DNA from 2 places in the Aeribacillus sp. SP014 genome. Region 2 is predicted to be linked to the other one. Evidence: a T-box and tRNA genes for the amino acid it is inferred to sense, from the RefSeq annotation. Region 2 holds a T-box; the other holds one or more tRNA genes.
What was found. A T-box is a leader RNA that pairs with one kind of tRNA and senses whether it is charged. The one in region 2 lies ahead of ACVIJU_RS14635 (valine--tRNA ligase), so its partner is inferred to be a tRNA-Val.
Positions count from the first base shown of each region.

Region 1: it encodes a tRNA-Val, which carries the amino acid that the T-box ahead of ACVIJU_RS14635 (valine--tRNA ligase) is inferred to sense. The anticodon was not compared.

Region 1 is NZ_JBSRXI010000001.1:3,183,074-3,191,805, forward strand. It holds gene ACVIJU_RS15585 (XdhC family protein) at 1-43, opposite strand, end outside; gene ACVIJU_RS15590 (response regulator transcription factor) at 55-807, opposite strand; gene moaA (GTP 3',8-cyclase MoaA) at 954-1,973, opposite strand; tRNA gene ACVIJU_RS15600 (tRNA-Val) at 2,441-2,513, shown strand; partial or broken gene ACVIJU_RS15605 (ComEC/Rec2 family competence protein) at 3,228-4,055, shown strand; gene ACVIJU_RS15610 (DUF3006 domain-containing protein) at 4,379-4,594, shown strand; gene ACVIJU_RS15615 (TRAP transporter permease) at 5,048-6,973, opposite strand; gene ACVIJU_RS15620 (DUF1850 domain-containing protein) at 7,011-7,529, opposite strand; gene ACVIJU_RS15625 (TAXI family TRAP transporter solute-binding subunit) at 7,603-8,610, opposite strand.
Region 2 is NZ_JBSRXI010000001.1:2,986,472-2,995,203, reverse strand. It holds gene hemL (glutamate-1-semialdehyde 2,1-aminomutase) at 1-899, shown strand, start outside; gene spoVID (stage VI sporulation protein D) at 1,033-2,175, shown strand; gene ysxE (spore coat protein YsxE) at 2,249-3,262, shown strand; gene ACVIJU_RS14640 (hypothetical protein) at 3,281-3,472, opposite strand; T-box leader at 3,619-3,842, shown strand; gene ACVIJU_RS14635 (valine--tRNA ligase) at 3,896-6,538, shown strand; gene ACVIJU_RS14630 (bifunctional folylpolyglutamate synthase/dihydrofolate synthase) at 6,645-7,928, shown strand; gene ACVIJU_RS14625 (SPOR domain-containing protein) at 8,054-8,732, shown strand, end outside.

The DNA.
Region 1 (8,732 bases), 200 kb from region 2:
CTTCCTTTTTGCAGCGTTCCAATTCCTTTTTAATCGTAATCACGACTTCACCTCCTATTCTTTAAAATGAAACTGCTCCCGATACTCTCTTGGCGTCTTCCCAACCAATTTTTTAAAAGCGGTTGCAAAATAGCTTGCATTTGAAAAACCGGTATTGTTAGCGATAATTTCAATCGGAAGACTCGAAACTCTAAGCAGCGTTTTAGCTTTTTGAACTCTAACAAACGATAAATATTCCACAAATGTCATACCAACTTCTTCTTTAAACAATCGGCTGAAATAAGATGGACTTAAATATACTTGATTTGCCACTTCTTTTAGAGTAAGAGCATAACCATAATTCATTTGAATAAACTGAATGGCACTTTCGATCGGATTTTTTAAGTCAGAGGAAAAATGACTTTTACCATTGATGGTTTGATTAATTTCTTTATTTAATCCTTTGGGCAAAATCCGCTCAAATGTATCAAGCAGTTCATTTTTGGAAAGCGGTTTCAACAAATAAGCTGAAAAACCTGAGTTGATCGCTTCCTGGACAAACTCGAACATTTTTAACTGAGTCACAACAATCACAGGCAAATCTGGATACAGCTCTAACGCTGATCTCCCTAATTTGATACCGTCTATATCTGGCAAGGAGATATCCACAATGAGTATAGTCGGTCGATTTTGCTTTAAAAGGATCATACCTCGTTGAGATGTACTTGCTTCATAAATGGAAAGAAAGCTGAATTTACTATCTTCAATAATTGACTTTACATCCTTCCGAGCAGATTTATCATTATCAACAATTAATACATCAGCCAATTGCTCCCCTCCTTGTTTCTATATATTAGATAAAAATATATTTTAATGGTTTAAAAATTTTACTATTTCAATTTTAATTTTTTCTCTTTCGAATTTTCTAAAAAAATAAAAAAACAATCAGCATTTCATCACCAAACGCCGATTGTTTATCCTCCTATATATGACATCTCAATTTTATTTTTGTTCAACATACCTTTGTTTTCTGTACGTTCAACAGAATATTGATCTTTACGATTTTGCCAAACACGTTCAATAGCCATTTTGATTTCTTCTGGACTTTTTCCTGAACGAATGAAATCCCGTAAATCAAATCCTTCGTGGGCATATAAACAAGTGTACAGCTTTCCGTCTGATGAAATACGCGCCCTCGTACAGCTTGAACAAAATGGTTCTGATACTGATGTAATAAATCCGATTTCTGAACCTGTGTCTTGATGACGATATCTCTTGGCTACCTCTCCAAAGTAGTTTTCATCAATTGGTTCAATGGAATAAACAGAACTAATCATCTTTACAATATCTTTTTTTATCAAGACATCTTTCATATTCCAGCCGTTTGTATTGCCTACATCCATAAATTCAATAAATCTTAATGGAATCCCCTTGTTTTTAAAATATTCCGTCATCGGCAAAATTTGGTGATCATTTACTCCTTTTTGTACAACCATATTTACTTTAACCGAAAATCCGACTGATACAGCATAATCAATATTTGCCAAGACCGTCTTTGCTGATACATCTCGGCCATTTAAACGTCGAAACGTATCGTCATCAATCGCATCAAGGCTGATGTTCAATCGGCGAAGACCTGCTTCATACAATTTTGAGCCATACTTTTTTAAATACACGCCGTTTGTTGTCAAACCAATATCATGAATTCCTTCAATTTTTGAAAGCATGGCAATTAGTTTATATACATCCTTTCGAAGAAGCGGTTCGCCTCCCGTCAGCTTAATTTTCTTCACGCCAAGCTCAACAAAAATTTTCGTGAGCTCGACAATTTCTTCAAACGTCAACAAGTGATCCTTCGGAAGGAATTGATAATCGTCTCCGAATATCTCTTTCGGCATACAATACGTGCACCGGAAATTACATCGGTCGGTTACAGAAATACGCAAATCGCGCAAAGGGCGGTGCCTCTGATCCAAGACTTGGTCTTTTTTCATTTTTTATCACATTCCTTTATAAGGATTTTCAAAAATGATCGATATTATAAATGTTATCCTATCAAATTATTAAAACGATTTCAAAAATATTGCATAAATGGCAAAAGGACACTCCTGTTTTTCGTTTTTCTTTCCTATCATTTTGTATAACAAAGAGGACTCCTTACAGATTATTTAGATAAAACGAAAAAATAACTACTGTTACACTTTGTCGTCAATCAGAAACAAAAACCGCCCGGTAATCCGGTTGGTCGTTTCGCATAATTTATAATTCTCAACATTTGTGCTTCTATTAAAAGCACTTCCTTTTATCAATTTAGATTCTAAGACCAGAAAGAGCTTATCAATGATTAAAAACTACAGCAAGTAAAAAAACTTGCATATTGAGGCTTGACATATTTTTATAACAACATTACAATAGAAATTGTCAAAAAAACGCATTAGAAATTCATCTGTTTTGTTAATATGATTCCGTAGCTCAGCAGGGAGAGCGCCACCTTGACAGGGTGGAGGTCGCTGGTTCGAGCCCAGTCGGAATCATCATTAAAAACCTTAGTAGACGTGGTTCTTGTGAAATACAAGAATCGCGTTTTCTTTTTCTCTTTTTTTGCCGACTTTTTAACGGCGAAACATTAAAATATCAGGTTTATTCAACAGACTATTTAACTTGTAATTTTTTTTAAATGTAAATTTTGTTTACGCCTTTTATATCGTTCAAATTTTCCATTTTCTCGCGGCCATATTGTATTTTTTAATAATTTTAGTTATATTCACCTTTTTTGACTGTGCAATATGTTTTTACGCTAAATAAAGTTAGGTACAGCGAGCTAATTGGCGACAACAATAATTAGCAACACAAAGTTTTATTTAATCTTCTTATCAATTGTTTTTAACAAATTACGTTTCTCCTTGTTTTAAAATATGCAAACTAGTTTTTTTACTTAAACTTTTTGATTCCTCCATTCACCAAAAGTTACGTTTGAAAAATTAAATTTTGGGAAAAATTAAATTTTGGAATGACCAGATTTCAACAAAATTAAAAATGTACAGACCTTTGTCTGTTTAGGCCGATCCAAGCCTTTTGGGTCGGCTTCTTTTTTCGGCATGAAAAAATCGGATGAGACTTTAGTTCAATTAGACTAGAAAATTTAATTTTCTGTAAAAAAAAATAAAATTTTCTAAATTAAATCTTGTAAATTTTTCCTACCACGCTGTATAATCAATTTGATCTATTCAGTACTCGGAGTGATTTTGATGAAATTACGTAAGCTATTGTTTTCGATAGTGTTTGCATTTTCTTTTCTGTTGATCCCGTTTCACGAAACAACAAGCGCTCAGGCAAAAAATATGTATGTTCATTTTATTAATGTCGGACAAGGAGACGCAATTTACATAAAAGCTCCAAATGGAGAAGATATTCTCATTGATGGCGGAAATAACAGTTATGGAGATGACGTTGTTAATTATTTGAAAAAGCAAAAAGTGGATGATATCGAAATAATGATTGCAACTCATCCGGACGCAGATCATATTGGCGGTCTGGACACTGTGCTATCTGCTTTTCGAGTAGAGCAGGTGTATGCGCCAAAAGTCAGCCATACGACGGAAAGCTACAAAGATTTTTTAAATGCTGTTAAGCGTGAAGGCAAAAAAATAAAGACCGCTCAAGCAAATGTTGCTTTGCCGATCAAAGGAGTTACCGCAAAATTCGTTGGGCCTGTCAAAGCATATCCAAAAAGCGACTTAAATAACTGGAGTGCTGTTTTAAAGCTTACTTACGGTAAAAAATCATTTCTTTTCACTGGCGATGCGGAACTTAAAGCAGAATCGGATATGATTAAAGCTAAACAAAATTTGCGAGCTGACGTCCTAAAAGTAGGACACCATGGTGCCAAAACATCTACAAGCACAGCGCTGTTAAACTCAGTAAAACCGACATATGCCGTCATTTCCGTCGGCAAGAACTCATACGGCCATCCTACTCAAGATGTGATCAATCGGCTGAAAGCATACAAAATAAACACTTTTAGAACGGATAAACAAGGCCATATTGTTGCAACAACGAACGGCTCCAATCTTTCCTTTAATGTAAAAGTGGCATCGTCCGGCACAGCAAGCAAACCAACTAGCTACAAATTAACAGCAAGTGTCGATAACAAAACTCCAAAGCAAAACTCTACAATAATACTGAATGTAAAAGGGCTGCCAAACGGAACAAAATATAAAGCTGTTTTTAAATACAAAAGCAAAAACACCACTTATACCGGTACTATTGGTAAGCCATTGTCGGTAAAAATCGGCCGTGCTGCAAAAGGTTATACTGTTAAAATCGATGTATCAGCCACTTATAAAAACAAAACTTATAAAGCACAAACATCTTTCACTCCTAGATAAGGTGGGACATTATGAAATTTATTATTGATCGATTTGAAAATGACATCGCAGTCTGCGAAGATGAAAACGGCAAAATAATCGAAATTTTAAAAAGCCAGTTGCCTAAAAATGCAGAAACGGGAGATGTAATTATTCAGAAAAATAACCGTTATTATGTCGATAAACAAGAAACAAGCAAACGAAGACAAGAAATTGAAGAGTTAATGGACGAATTGTTTGAAGATTAATCGTTTTTTCAATTAAGATTCCAAGCAAATATGATTGAAGTGGAAGTGTCAAAGATGCTTCCACTTCATTATTTTTTGCCGTTTTAGAATCGCGCCTATAGAGCTGATCATTCATTTTTTCCTCTATGCTTGGTTTTTATAGATTTAAATTTTCGTTTTCTATCGGATTTCATTTTGCCGTCTAGGTTGAAATGCCGCTCCATTTCCCACCTATTCGTGACATAAAGCGGTTTTTCTTAAACAACATTTTGAATTTTGCAGCATAAAAATAAATCGGCCTTCTGCAAATTAATGGATTGATTCCAACACATCCTTTCTGTCTCTCCGACATTTTATCCTGATTTTGTTCGTTCCAATGTGAATTGCTCTCCGCGTTTATTCTGCGTCTCAATGATTCCGCCTGTAATCATGTTCTAATCAATGGATCGATTCTTCCATGACAACCTGTCTTCTTTAAATGCTCTCACCCTTCACTTTTTGATCAGCTTTGTATTTCCATATATATTGAAACGCATATAATGCGATGAAAATGATGAGACCTGAAATGTCTGAAAAACGTTCTGGATAAATCAGCAACAGCCCGGCCACGACTGCGGCAATTCGTTCAATCAAATGCATTTTTCTCATCCAATATCCGATCATCCCGGCTCCAATTGCGATCATTCCGCAAAACGCCGTAAAGACTACCCATAAAATTCCAAGCCATGTCGTATCAATCATTAACATTTGCGGAGACAAAACGAAAATATACGGAATGATAAAGGCGGCGATTGCCAATTTTGAAGAGTGAATTCCCGTTCGGATCGGTTCTCCTCCTGATACACCGGCTGCGGCAAAGGCTGCGAGGGCAACTGGCGGTGTAATGTCGGCAATAATCCCGAAGTAAAACACGAATAAATGTGCAGACAAATCAGGTACCCCCAACAAAATAATCGCTGGTGCAGCAATCGTTGAGGTAATAACATAGTTCGCTGTAGTCGGCGAACCCATTCCAAGAATCAACGAAGCTATCATCGTCAGCATTAATGTCGGAATGAGATTGCCCCCGGCGATATCAAGCAGCCCGTTGGCAAGCTTCAAACCAAGCCCGGTTTTCGTCACAACGCCGACAATAATTCCAGCAGCGGCTGTTGCTGCCGCAACCCCTAACGCTGTACGGGCGCCGTCGACGAGCGCTAATACAATATCCTTAAATGTCATCCGATTCTCACGATTTAAAAATCCAGCGACAATCGAAATACATATCGAATAAATGGCAGCATGTGTAACGGTCACTCCTGACATTAGCAAAATAATAATAACAACGATCGGGGCTAACAAATGCAGTTTTTTCAAAATTTCTTTCCGATTCGGCATTTCTTCTTTTGACAAGCCTCTTAAACCGATTCGCTTTGCTTCAAAATGAGTCATGATCCAAATCCCTGCAAAATATAGAATAGCCGGAATAGCTGCCGCTTTGGCAATGTCCCAATACGTAATGCCGTTCCCGATAAATTCAACCATTAAAAACGCAGCTGCTCCCATAACCGGCGGCATTAACTGACCGCCTGTAGATGAAGAAGCCTCCACCGCTCCTGCAAAATCTTTGTTATAACCAAGCTTTTTCATCATCGGGATGGTAAACGCGCCGGATGTGACGACATTGGCAACTGAGCTTCCGCTGATCGTTCCTTGAAGGGCACTGGAAAAAATAGCTACTTTTGCAGGACCGCCAATTCTGCGCCCTGCAACGGCAACGGCCAAATCATTAAAATATTGACCAATCCCAGTTCTAATTAAAAAGGAGCCGAAAAGGAGAAACAAAAAGATAAAGGTTGATGACACGCCTAGCGGAGTTCCTAAAATCCCTTCGGTTGTAAAGAACATAGTTTGAACAATTCGTTCAGAACTAAGACCGCTATGCTGGAGAAAGTTAGGCATGCTAGGACCAAAATAGGCATACGCCAAGAAAAGCAGCGCGATGATCGTAATCGGCAGCCCAACCGCCCTCCTTGTTGCCTCTAAAACTAGTAAAATAGCTAAAATTCCGATATAAAAATCCGTTTCTGTCAATATTCCGACGCGCATTACAATGTCATCAATGAACAGCGGCCAATATGCTCCAACGCCAATACTTAAAAGCGCAAGGATGATATCATACCAAGCCACTTGAAATTTATATTCTTTCCTCTTTTTTCGATTAGCCGGAAACAAAAGAAAAATCAAAGCAAGCGCAAAACCGAGATGGACAGAGCGCTGGATTTGCGCTGTAAAAACACCGAAAATCGATGTATACAACTGAAACAGCGAAAATGCCAATAATCCGGCAAATGCGATGCCTCCCAACACGCCTTTTAGCTTCCTCGTTCCTGCTTCAGGATCATATTTTTCAAGCAGCATTTGCTGCTCTTCTTCTGACAGTACGTCAAATTTCTCTTTACTCACGAATATTCACTCCTTTCACCTGCTGCCAAATACTGATTTTTGCCGGTTTTATTCTTACCCATGAGCCGGGTCCAAAAAAATCCGCCAATTTGTAGCTGTTACCTTGATAAACGATTCGGTGATCGGCCTGTACTTGTCCAATTCTCAAATCAATATAGGAAAATTCTCGCTCCATGTTTTTTATAAAAAATTTTCCATCCTTTTCTAAAAATTTCCCCTCCCCTTCCACATTAGAAGGCATTCCAACAGCAAAATTTTCATACTCAAGTTCTGTCTGAATGATTTTGTTATTGCGTAATGTATATGTCTCCTTCACATCCGTAAGATGGATGGAATGAGTGTACTGAATTTGAAACAAGTCATCATCACGGACAGGCAGATAACCTAATAAGTCATTCTGATCTTCATGATAAAAAGCGATGGCATTTACAATAGGAAGGAAAAATAAAAAAACGTTGATTGTCATAAAAAGGGGAAGACAGATGAACAAAGCTTTCATCCTAGCTCTCATGAAAATCCCCGCCTAAAATGGAGTTACATAAATGAAATCGATAGACCGTTTAAAACGGCCTATCTTTGATACGTTATGGCTGGATTCCTTTTTCTGAAAAATACGTTTCAGCCCCTGGATGAAGCGGCAAATTGCCTATTCCATCAAGGGCTGCCTCCGCTTTGATTAATTTGCCTTTTGCGTGAGTAATTTTATTTGTATTTTCAAAAATCGCTTTTGTAATATTGTATACGGCATCTTCATCCAATTCGCCGCGGACGACCAGCATCGCTTTTACAGCGACTGTTTTTACGTCCTCAGGAATTTTATATGTCCCCTTTGGTACTGTATCTTCAGCATAGTAAGGATATTTTTCGATCAATTGTTTGATTTTGTCATCCGCAATCGGAATTACTCTAATTTCTTTTTGTGCTGAGAGCGATTCAACTGCAGCCGTCGGTGTCCCCGCAGTAATGAATGCAGCGTCTATGCTTCCGGATTGAATGCCGTCCGTTGATTCGTCAAAAGATAAGCTTTGCGCTTTAATATCATCAAAGCTTAATCCATGAATTTCTAAAATTTGCTGTGCGTTTGCATTCACTCCAGACCCAGGGGCACCAACGGAAACCGACTTGCCTTTCAAATCTTCAACAGAAAGGATGCCGCTATCTTTTGTTGTAATAATTTGCACCGTCTCCGGATATAAAGTCCCAATTGCTTTAACATTGTCGACTTTATTGTCTTTGAACATCAATTCACCGTTTAATGCATAAGCAGCAATATCAGTTTGCGAGAACGCAATATCAGCTTCACCATTTTTTAGCGCTTGCATATTTTCTGCTGATGCTCCTGAAGATTGTGCATTTGCATTAAAGTCCGTTTCTTCCGAAATAATTTGCGCCATCGATCCGCCGAGCGGGTAATAAGTTCCTCCTGTGCCTCCGGTTAAAATGCTTAACGTCTTGCTTCCTGCCTTTTCCCCGCTTTGATTGGAGCCATCACTTTTGCTGCTTCCTCCTTCGCTGTTATTTCCACACGCAGAAATGATCATTATGAAAAGAAGAGCTGTTAAGAATATAAGTCCGCTTCGCCATTTGATCATTGATACTCCCCCTTTTTAAATTCGTTTGACTTTGGGTGCATTACTATCATATTAAAGAACAAATGAAAAAATGTGGGATAATATGTCAGCTAGATTATCAACATAAAAAAAAGACAGGAATT
Region 2 (8,732 bases):
GCGGATATACGGGAAGAAATAAAATTTTAAAATTTGAAGGATGTTATCATGGCCATGGAGATTCGCTGCTCATTAAGGCTGGATCAGGAGTTGCCACATTAGGGCTTCCGGATAGTCCAGGGGTGCCGGAAGGAATTGCCCAGCATACGATTACTGTTCCATATAATGATTTAGAGAGCGTCCGCTTTGCTTTTGAAAAATTTGGCGAAGACATAGCTGCCGTGATCGTCGAGCCAGTAGCCGGAAATATGGGTGTTGTACCGCCTAAAGAAGGCTTTTTAGAAGGCTTGCGCGAGATCACCAAACAATACGAATCGCTTCTGATTTTTGACGAAGTGATGACCGGTTTTCGCGTTGACTATCATTGCGCCCAAGGATACTTTGGAGTGACTCCGGATTTGACATGTTTAGGAAAAGTCATTGGAGGAGGACTTCCAGTCGGAGCCTATGGCGGACGGGCGGATATCATGGAAAAAATCGCTCCTGTCGGTCCTATTTATCAAGCGGGGACACTTTCAGGAAATCCGCTTGCGATGACAGCCGGATATGAAACACTCATTCAGCTTACACCAGACACATATAAAGAATTTAAAAGAAAAGCGGATAAATTAGAGGAAGGCTTGCGCAAAGCTGCTCAAAAATATGAAATCCCTCATACAATTAATAGAGCGGGATCAATGATCGGATTTTTCTTTACAAATGAAGATGTTGTCAATTACGAAAAAGCAAAAACATCAAACCTTGATTTTTTTGCAAAGTATTATCGTGTTATGGCGGATGAAGGCATTTACTTGCCTCCTTCCCAATTTGAAGGAATGTTTCTGTCAACAGAGCATTCGGATGAAGATATTGAAAAAACAATAGAAGCATGTGAAAAAGCTTTTTCGGTTTTGAGATAACGAGCTAAAAGGACTAGCTTCTGATTGAAGCTGGTCCTTTTATTTTTGTTTCCCGTGCATATTTTGCCATCCTCCTTCATACATCTTTAATGGCACGATAAATTAGATTGATTGGAGAAAGGAGGAAGTCCGCATGTCCATTGAAGAAACGTCCGTTTTACGATTTTCGGTAGAGGAATCGGTCTTGTTTCGCCATCATTTTCAACCTTCTGAACTATTGTCCATTTCACTGGAACCTGACATCTCAATTGAAGAACATGATGGATATGTAACGATAAAAGGTGCTCTAGAGCTTTCCGGAGAATACAAATTCGATGGAGAGGAGCAACAGAATGATAAACTTCTTCAAACCTCCTCCATCGCCCGTTATATACAAAATGTAGAAGCGAGAAATGACGGTGTAATGGAATTTAGACACGAGCTTCCGGTCGATATTACAATACCGAAAAAAAGAATTGCCAATTTAGAAGAGGTGTTTGTGGCGATTGAATCATTTGATTATGATTTTCCGGAAGCAAATGGTTTAAAGCTTATAGCTGATCTATCCATTTACGGAATTCGAGAAGAGCAGGCGGAAGAAACTGCTGCAAATGAAGTGGACGAGATCATAGATGCTGAAGCGGAAATCTCATCCGTTCGACAGTCTGATGAAAGGGAAGAAGATGAAACCGAATCAACGATCAAAGAAAATCGTTTCAACGATGAACCAATCAACAAAGCGGAAAATATTGAAAAAGACAATGAACAGAAAAGTCTTAATGAATATTTCGAATTCGATACAGCCGAACGCGATCAAAATGAGCAAATCGAACATGATCGTGATGCTGTTCAAAAGGATGACAATGAAGAGACGGCAGACATTGTTTTTATGATGCCATTAAAGAGAGAAGAAGAAACGGAAACGGATTACGATACATTCACTGTTGAAGCGAAGAAAAATCAAGTCAGTTTGGAAGAGAAAGGCCGCATAGAAGAAGAAAAGCCAGTGATCAATAAAATTTCCAATTATGTCGAAAAAGACGATGAAGAAAAAGAATCTGTAAGGAAAAATGATAACACCTTATATTTAACAAAATTGTTTACGAAAAATGAGGAAGAAGAATTTTCTAAATTAAGAATGTACATTGTCCAGCAGGGAGACTCGCTCGAAAATATTTGCGAACGCTACAACATTACGCTCCAGCAGCTCAATCGAGTAAATCAATTTCACCATGATAAAGAGATTAGTGAAGGAGACATTTTATATATCCCGGTTCTTGAAACACAACAAACGTAATTTTTGCAAGCGGCTTGAGAGGGATCCAACCACCTCAAGCTTTTCTTTATTTTCTTTAAAGGCGTGTGGGAAGATGAGCGATGATCTGAAAACGGCCATGAGGATTTTGCAGCATTATCCAATCAAACCGATTTATTTAGAGAAAAAAACAAAAAATGTCTTAAAAATTCATTGTGAAAAAAGAACATATGCTTTAAAACGAACAACGATTAAAAAGCAAAGAAACATTCTAAAATTATATTCAATTTTTCACGACTTTCCATCTTTAGGAATCGTGCCGATTTATAGGACAACGAACGGAAATGTGTTTGTTAATGACTCAACGCAATCGTTTTATTTAATGCCTTGGATGGAAGGTTCAATCGTTGATGAAAAAAATGCCTCAATCCTTTTTTTCCACTTAGCGAAACTCCATAAAAAAACAAAACAGGAAATCAACATACCTCTAGTTCAGCTCGAAAATGTGTATCAACAGATTCAGAACAAGTGGAAGAGAAATTTCAACCTGCTGGAAGCATTTATGGAACAAATCGAAAAAAAATGGTATATGTCGCCTTTTGAATTGGCGGTCTTCAGTTATTATTTTGAAACGAGGCAAGCCATCTTATTTGCTGAAGCAAAGCTTGATGAGTGGTATAACGAAATAAAGCAATCCTCTCACATGCGAATTGCACTGAACAAAGTAAATGTCTCCTTATCTCATTTTCTGTTAGATCCAAAAGGGAAAATTTATTTTATTAATATGGAAGATGCAGCATTTGCTACTCCAATTTACGACCTTTTCTTAATGTTTATGAACCTCTCCGAAGCGGAACCAACCGTTAGTGATCAAAATGTGCAATATATATCAGATTACGAAAAAGTGCTTCCTTTAACAAAAACTGAGAGATTGCTGTTGGTAAGCTATTTATCCTATCCAGCTAAATTATTAAAGCTTGTCCGGCAATATCAAAAAAAGAAAAGCGAAAAGGGAGAATTAGAATATTGCAAACAGCTGTTAAGAGCATACTGGCAAATGAAAAATACCGGGTACATTGCTTTAAAATGGAATGAAAAACTAGAAAACGATTCATTGGCATCAGAATGAATGGGGGATCTGGCAGCTTTAGCCCCGTTCCATATACAACGCGGCTGCTAGAAATAGTAAAATGGCTAATAAAATAATATCAAACATAGTTGGTAAAAGGATTGTTCGAATTCCCTGAAAAATCGTTAAAGGAACGATGAACTGTTCAAGAGTAGATCGGAATTGTTTAATAAACGATTGAATATAGTATGGTTTTATTTTTTTTCTCATGCTGATCACCTTCAACTTTGTTAATTTATATTATGAAATAAAGAACATTTTGTGATTTTTGTTTAAAGGTTAAGGAAGATGGGGAAAATATTGACGAAAAAAACAATTTTTTAGTACTATTAAATATAGAAATTTATATAGTTTGTGAAAATGTGTTGAAGGGGAGTAGTACAACGAACGACTCCTTCCAGAGAGGGAAATCGCAGGCTGGAAGATTTCCTAGGAGATCCCGTTGGAAAGTCGCCCTGGAGCAGCTTCCTTGAAAGCTTTTTAGTAAAGGGAGCCGGCATTAGCCGTTACCTGAAAGAAGTGCACAGACGTATCTGTGAAAAAAGGTGGTACCGCGAAAACATCTCCTTTCGTCCTTTTAGGATGGAAGGAGTTTTTATATTTTAGAATGAAAATAAGGAGGTTTTCATAAATATGTCGAATTCAGAAATCACTCTTTCCCCAAAATACGATCCGAAAACGGTTGAAGAGGATCGGTATGCATTTTGGCTCGAGGGAAAATTTTTTGAAGCAAAAGATGATGAGGGGAAAACTCCTTTCACGATCGTTATTCCTCCGCCAAACGTCACCGGTAAGCTTCACCTTGGACATGCATGGGATACAACTCTTCAAGATATTATTACCCGAATGAAGCGAATGCAAGGGTACGATGTTTTGTGGCTGCCAGGGATGGATCATGCGGGAATCGCCACACAAGCCAAGGTGGAAGCAAAGCTGCGCGAAGAAGGGAAAAGTCGGTATGATCTCGGGCGGGAAAAATTTGTAGAAGAAACATGGAAATGGAAGGAAGAATATGCAGACCATATTCGCAAACAATGGGCAAAATTAGGCCTAGGTCTTGACTACACAAGAGAGAGGTTCACCCTTGATGAAGGTCTTTCAAAAGCTGTAAGAGAGGTTTTTGTATCGCTTTATAAAAAAGGTCTTATTTACCGAGGAGAGTACATTATTAACTGGGATCCGGTGACAAAAACAGCCCTTTCCGATATCGAAGTCATTTATAAAGAAGTGAAAGGGGCACTTTATCATTTAAAATATCCGCTGGCTGATGGATCCGGATATATTGAAGTCGCGACCACTCGCCCGGAAACGATGCTTGGGGATACAGCAGTGGCAGTTCATCCTGATGATGATAGGTATAAGCATTTAATCGGAAAAACAGTGAAGCTGCCAATAACAGGACGGGAAATTCCGATCGTCGCAGATGAATATGTCGATATGGAATTCGGTTCAGGAGCAGTAAAAATAACTCCTGCACACGATCCGAACGACTTTGAAATCGGAAACCGCCACAATTTAGAAAGAATATTAGTCATGAATGAAGACGGGACAATGAATGAAAAAGCGGGAAAATATGAAGGAATGGATCGCTTTGAATGCCGGAAGCAGTTGGTGAAAGACCTGCAGGAGGAAGGAATTTTATTTAAAATTGAAGAGCATATCCATTCCGTAGGCCATAGTGAACGAAGCGGAGCAGTTATCGAGCCGTATTTATCAACTCAATGGTTTGTGAAAATGAAGCCTTTGGCCGAAGCTGCTTTGAACCTTCAGAAAACAGAAGGGAAAGTTCATTTTATTCCTGAACGATTTGAAAAAACGTATTTGCATTGGCTGGAAAACATTCGCGACTGGTGTATTTCCCGTCAGTTATGGTGGGGACATCGCATTCCAGCTTGGTATCATAAGGAAACAGGCGAAGTTTATGTTGATCATGAGCCGCCTAAAGATATTGAAAATTGGGAGCAGGATCCAGATGTGTTAGATACATGGTTCAGCTCTGCTTTATGGCCGTTTTCAACAATGGGCTGGCCTGATAAAGAGGCAAAAGATTATAAACGCTATTATCCGACAGATGTCCTTGTTACCGGGTATGACATTATTTTCTTTTGGGTTTCGCGGATGATTTTCCAAGGATTGGAGTTTACTGGGAAAAGACCGTTTAAAGATGTTTTGATTCATGGACTTGTGCGCGATTCAGAAGGAAGAAAAATGAGCAAATCATTAGGCAATGGCGTCGATCCGATGGATGTTATTGACAAATACGGTGCGGACTCTTTGCGCTACTTTTTAGCTACCGGCTCAAGCCCAGGACAGGATTTAAGATTTAGCTTTGAAAAAGTAGAAGCCGTGTGGAATTTTGCCAATAAAATATGGAACGCCTCCCGCTTTGTACTGATGAATTTGAACGGTTTAACATATGAAGAAATTGATTTAAACGGAAAAAAATCAGTGGTAGATAAATGGATTCTCACACGGTTAAATGAAACGATTGAGCTTGTCACAAGACTTGCGGAAAAATATGAATTTGGCGAAGCCGGTCGGGTGCTGTACAATTTTATTTGGGATGATTTTTGCGACTGGTATATTGAAATGGCAAAAATTCCGCTGTACGGAAATGATGAGGAAGCGAAAAAGACAACTCGTTCCATTTTGGCATATGTGTTAGATCAAACATTGCGACTCCTTCATCCTTTTATGCCGTTTATAACAGAAGAAATTTGGCAGCACCTTCCTCATCAGGGAGAATCGATTACAATTGCTTCATGGCCGGTTGTACGTCAGGAGCTTTCTGATGAAAAAGCTGCAAACGAAATGAAGCTTCTAGTTGATGTGATTCGCTCAGTCCGTAATATTCGCGCTGAAGTGAACACGCCGATGAAGAAGCAGGTGGATATGATCATTCATGCTCATAGTGAAGAAGTTAAAAACCAGTTGGAGAAAAACCGCAGCTATTTAGAGAGATTTTGCAATCCTAGCTCATTAACAATTGATACAAACATTGAAGCTCCTGACAAGGCTATGACAGCTGTTGTGAGCGGGGCAGAAGTATTTCTTCCTCTTGAAGGACTCATTAATGTGGAAGAAGAAATCAAACGGCTTGAAAAAGAATTAGAGAAATGGAATAAAGAAGTCGAGCGCGTTCAGAAAAAGCTTGCCAATGAAGGATTTATTAAAAAAGCACCGAAAGAAGTCGTAGAAGAAGAGCGGGCAAAAGAAAAGGACTATTTAGAAAAACAGCAGGCGGTGTTAAAACGACTTCAGGAGCTGAAAGGCTAAAACAAATCCGGGTATGCCCCGGATTTTCTTCCATCAAAACGTTTATGATACATCCGGCCATTCAAATTCATTGAAAATGTTCGAGAGTTCAAGGAGGGGAATTTATATGTTTCAAACATATGAAGAAGCACTCAAGTGGATACATTCCCGCCTAACCTTTGGAATAAAGCCTGGTCTCCAGCGAATGGAATGGATGATGGAAAAGCTTGATCATCCGGAAAGAAGATGCCGCTTCATTCATGTAGCCGGAACAAACGGGAAAGGATCAACGATTGCTTTTATGCAAGAGGTGTTAAAAGCCGCTGAATATAAAGTAGGTGCTTTCACCTCGCCTTATTTGGAATCATTCAATGAACGAATTACGATAGATGGCAATCCCATTTCTGAAGAGGAAATATTGCAGCTATCCAATGTGATCAAACCGGTTGTTGACGAGCTTGAGAAAACGGAGCTTGGAGCACCGACAGAGTTTGAAGTCATTACTGCGATGATGTTTTATTATTTTGGTAAAATCAACGTGCCGGATGTTGTTTTATTAGAAACAGGACTCGGGGGAAAATGGGATTCTACGAATATTGCGAATCCTATTCTTTCAGTGATTACAATGATTGGACATGATCATTTAAACATCCTTGGCTCAACGATAGAAGAGATTGCAGAGCAAAAGGCAGGCATTATTAAAAACGGAGTTCCTGTCATTACAGCTGTGGAACAAAAGGAAGCCCTTGATGTCATTGAGCGTGTTGCAAAAGAAAAAAAAGCAAAGCATTATTGGCTCACTAGGGATTTTCACGCAGGAGATTTTGATGAATTTTTTGTACAAACCCCCTTTAAACGATATAACAGCCTTTCATTACAGATGAAAGGAAACCATCAAGCGATCAATGCTGCACTGAGTGTCATGACGCTTGATTATTTAAGAGTTTATTATTCGTTTATCATAGAGGAGGAGCATATACAGGAAGGATTGAAGCGAACTTTTTGGAAAGGGCGGTTTGAAGAAGTAAAGGAAAAACCGAGAGTCATTTTGGACGGAGCACATAATCCGGAAGGAATGGCAGCGTTGAAAGAAACTGTACAAAAGTTTTACCCTGATAAGAAAATCATCATGTTATTTTCTTGTGTGAAGGACAAGCAATATAAAGAAATGATCGAGCAGGCTGCACAAATAGCAAATCGAATCATTTTTACAACCTTTCATTTCCCGAAAGCAGCTGATGCGAAAGAATTATACGAGGCTTGCGACATGAAGGATAAAGAGTATGAAGACAATTGGGAGCTTGCCTATGAAAAGATTATCAACACAATGGATGACGAAACGGTTCTCATTATTACAGGTTCCCTTTATTTTATCGGTGAAGTGAGAAAACATATAAAACATAGCTCATGAGTACGAGGATGTCGAAAAATAACGACAACAATTATGAACGAGGCGACAAATGTCTCGTTCTTTTTTATTTTACATATGTTAGCATAAAAAAAAGTTTGTCCAGCATAAAAAGGGCGGTGATCATTTTGGACAAGCCATCATCGAAAATAACCATTAAAATCAACGGTCAGGAAAACAATTTTTCCAACGATACGGATGTTTCTGCTGAACCAAGTGAAACTGGCAAACAATTAAAAGTATCCAGCTGGGAGGAGAAGGTGAAGGCTGAAAAAGAAATGGCAGCATCAGAGGATAAGAACGAAGAGGAGACATCTTTTCCTTGGATTTTGCCGGATGATGAGGAGGATAAGAAAGAAAACCCGAAAATAGCCTTCTCAAAGAACAATAGCAGAACGCTGCCTCCTAAAATAAAAAACTATGTGATATCGATCATATTTGCTGTTATTCTTGGACTGAGTTTTGGTGTTTTAGCCCTGCAATTTATTTCAAACGATTCAATGCCTGTATCATCTGAATTGAGGGATGTGTCAAAGTCTCCTCAAAGACAGAATGTTAGCAATGCTTCAGCGCCAAGCGGTGCGGAAAACATCGTTTTTGAAGTTTATATGGTACAAGCCGGAAAATTTACAAAAAAAGAAGGGGCGGAAACCGTCAGCGGGCAGATAAAGGCTAAAGGATTGCCTTCTGTTATCGTTCCACAAGGCGGCGATCATTACGTATTCGTTGGGGCAGCGTTGGATAAAAAGACAGCAGAAGAGTTGAAAAACATGGCTGAATCACATCAAATTGAAACGTTTGTGAAAA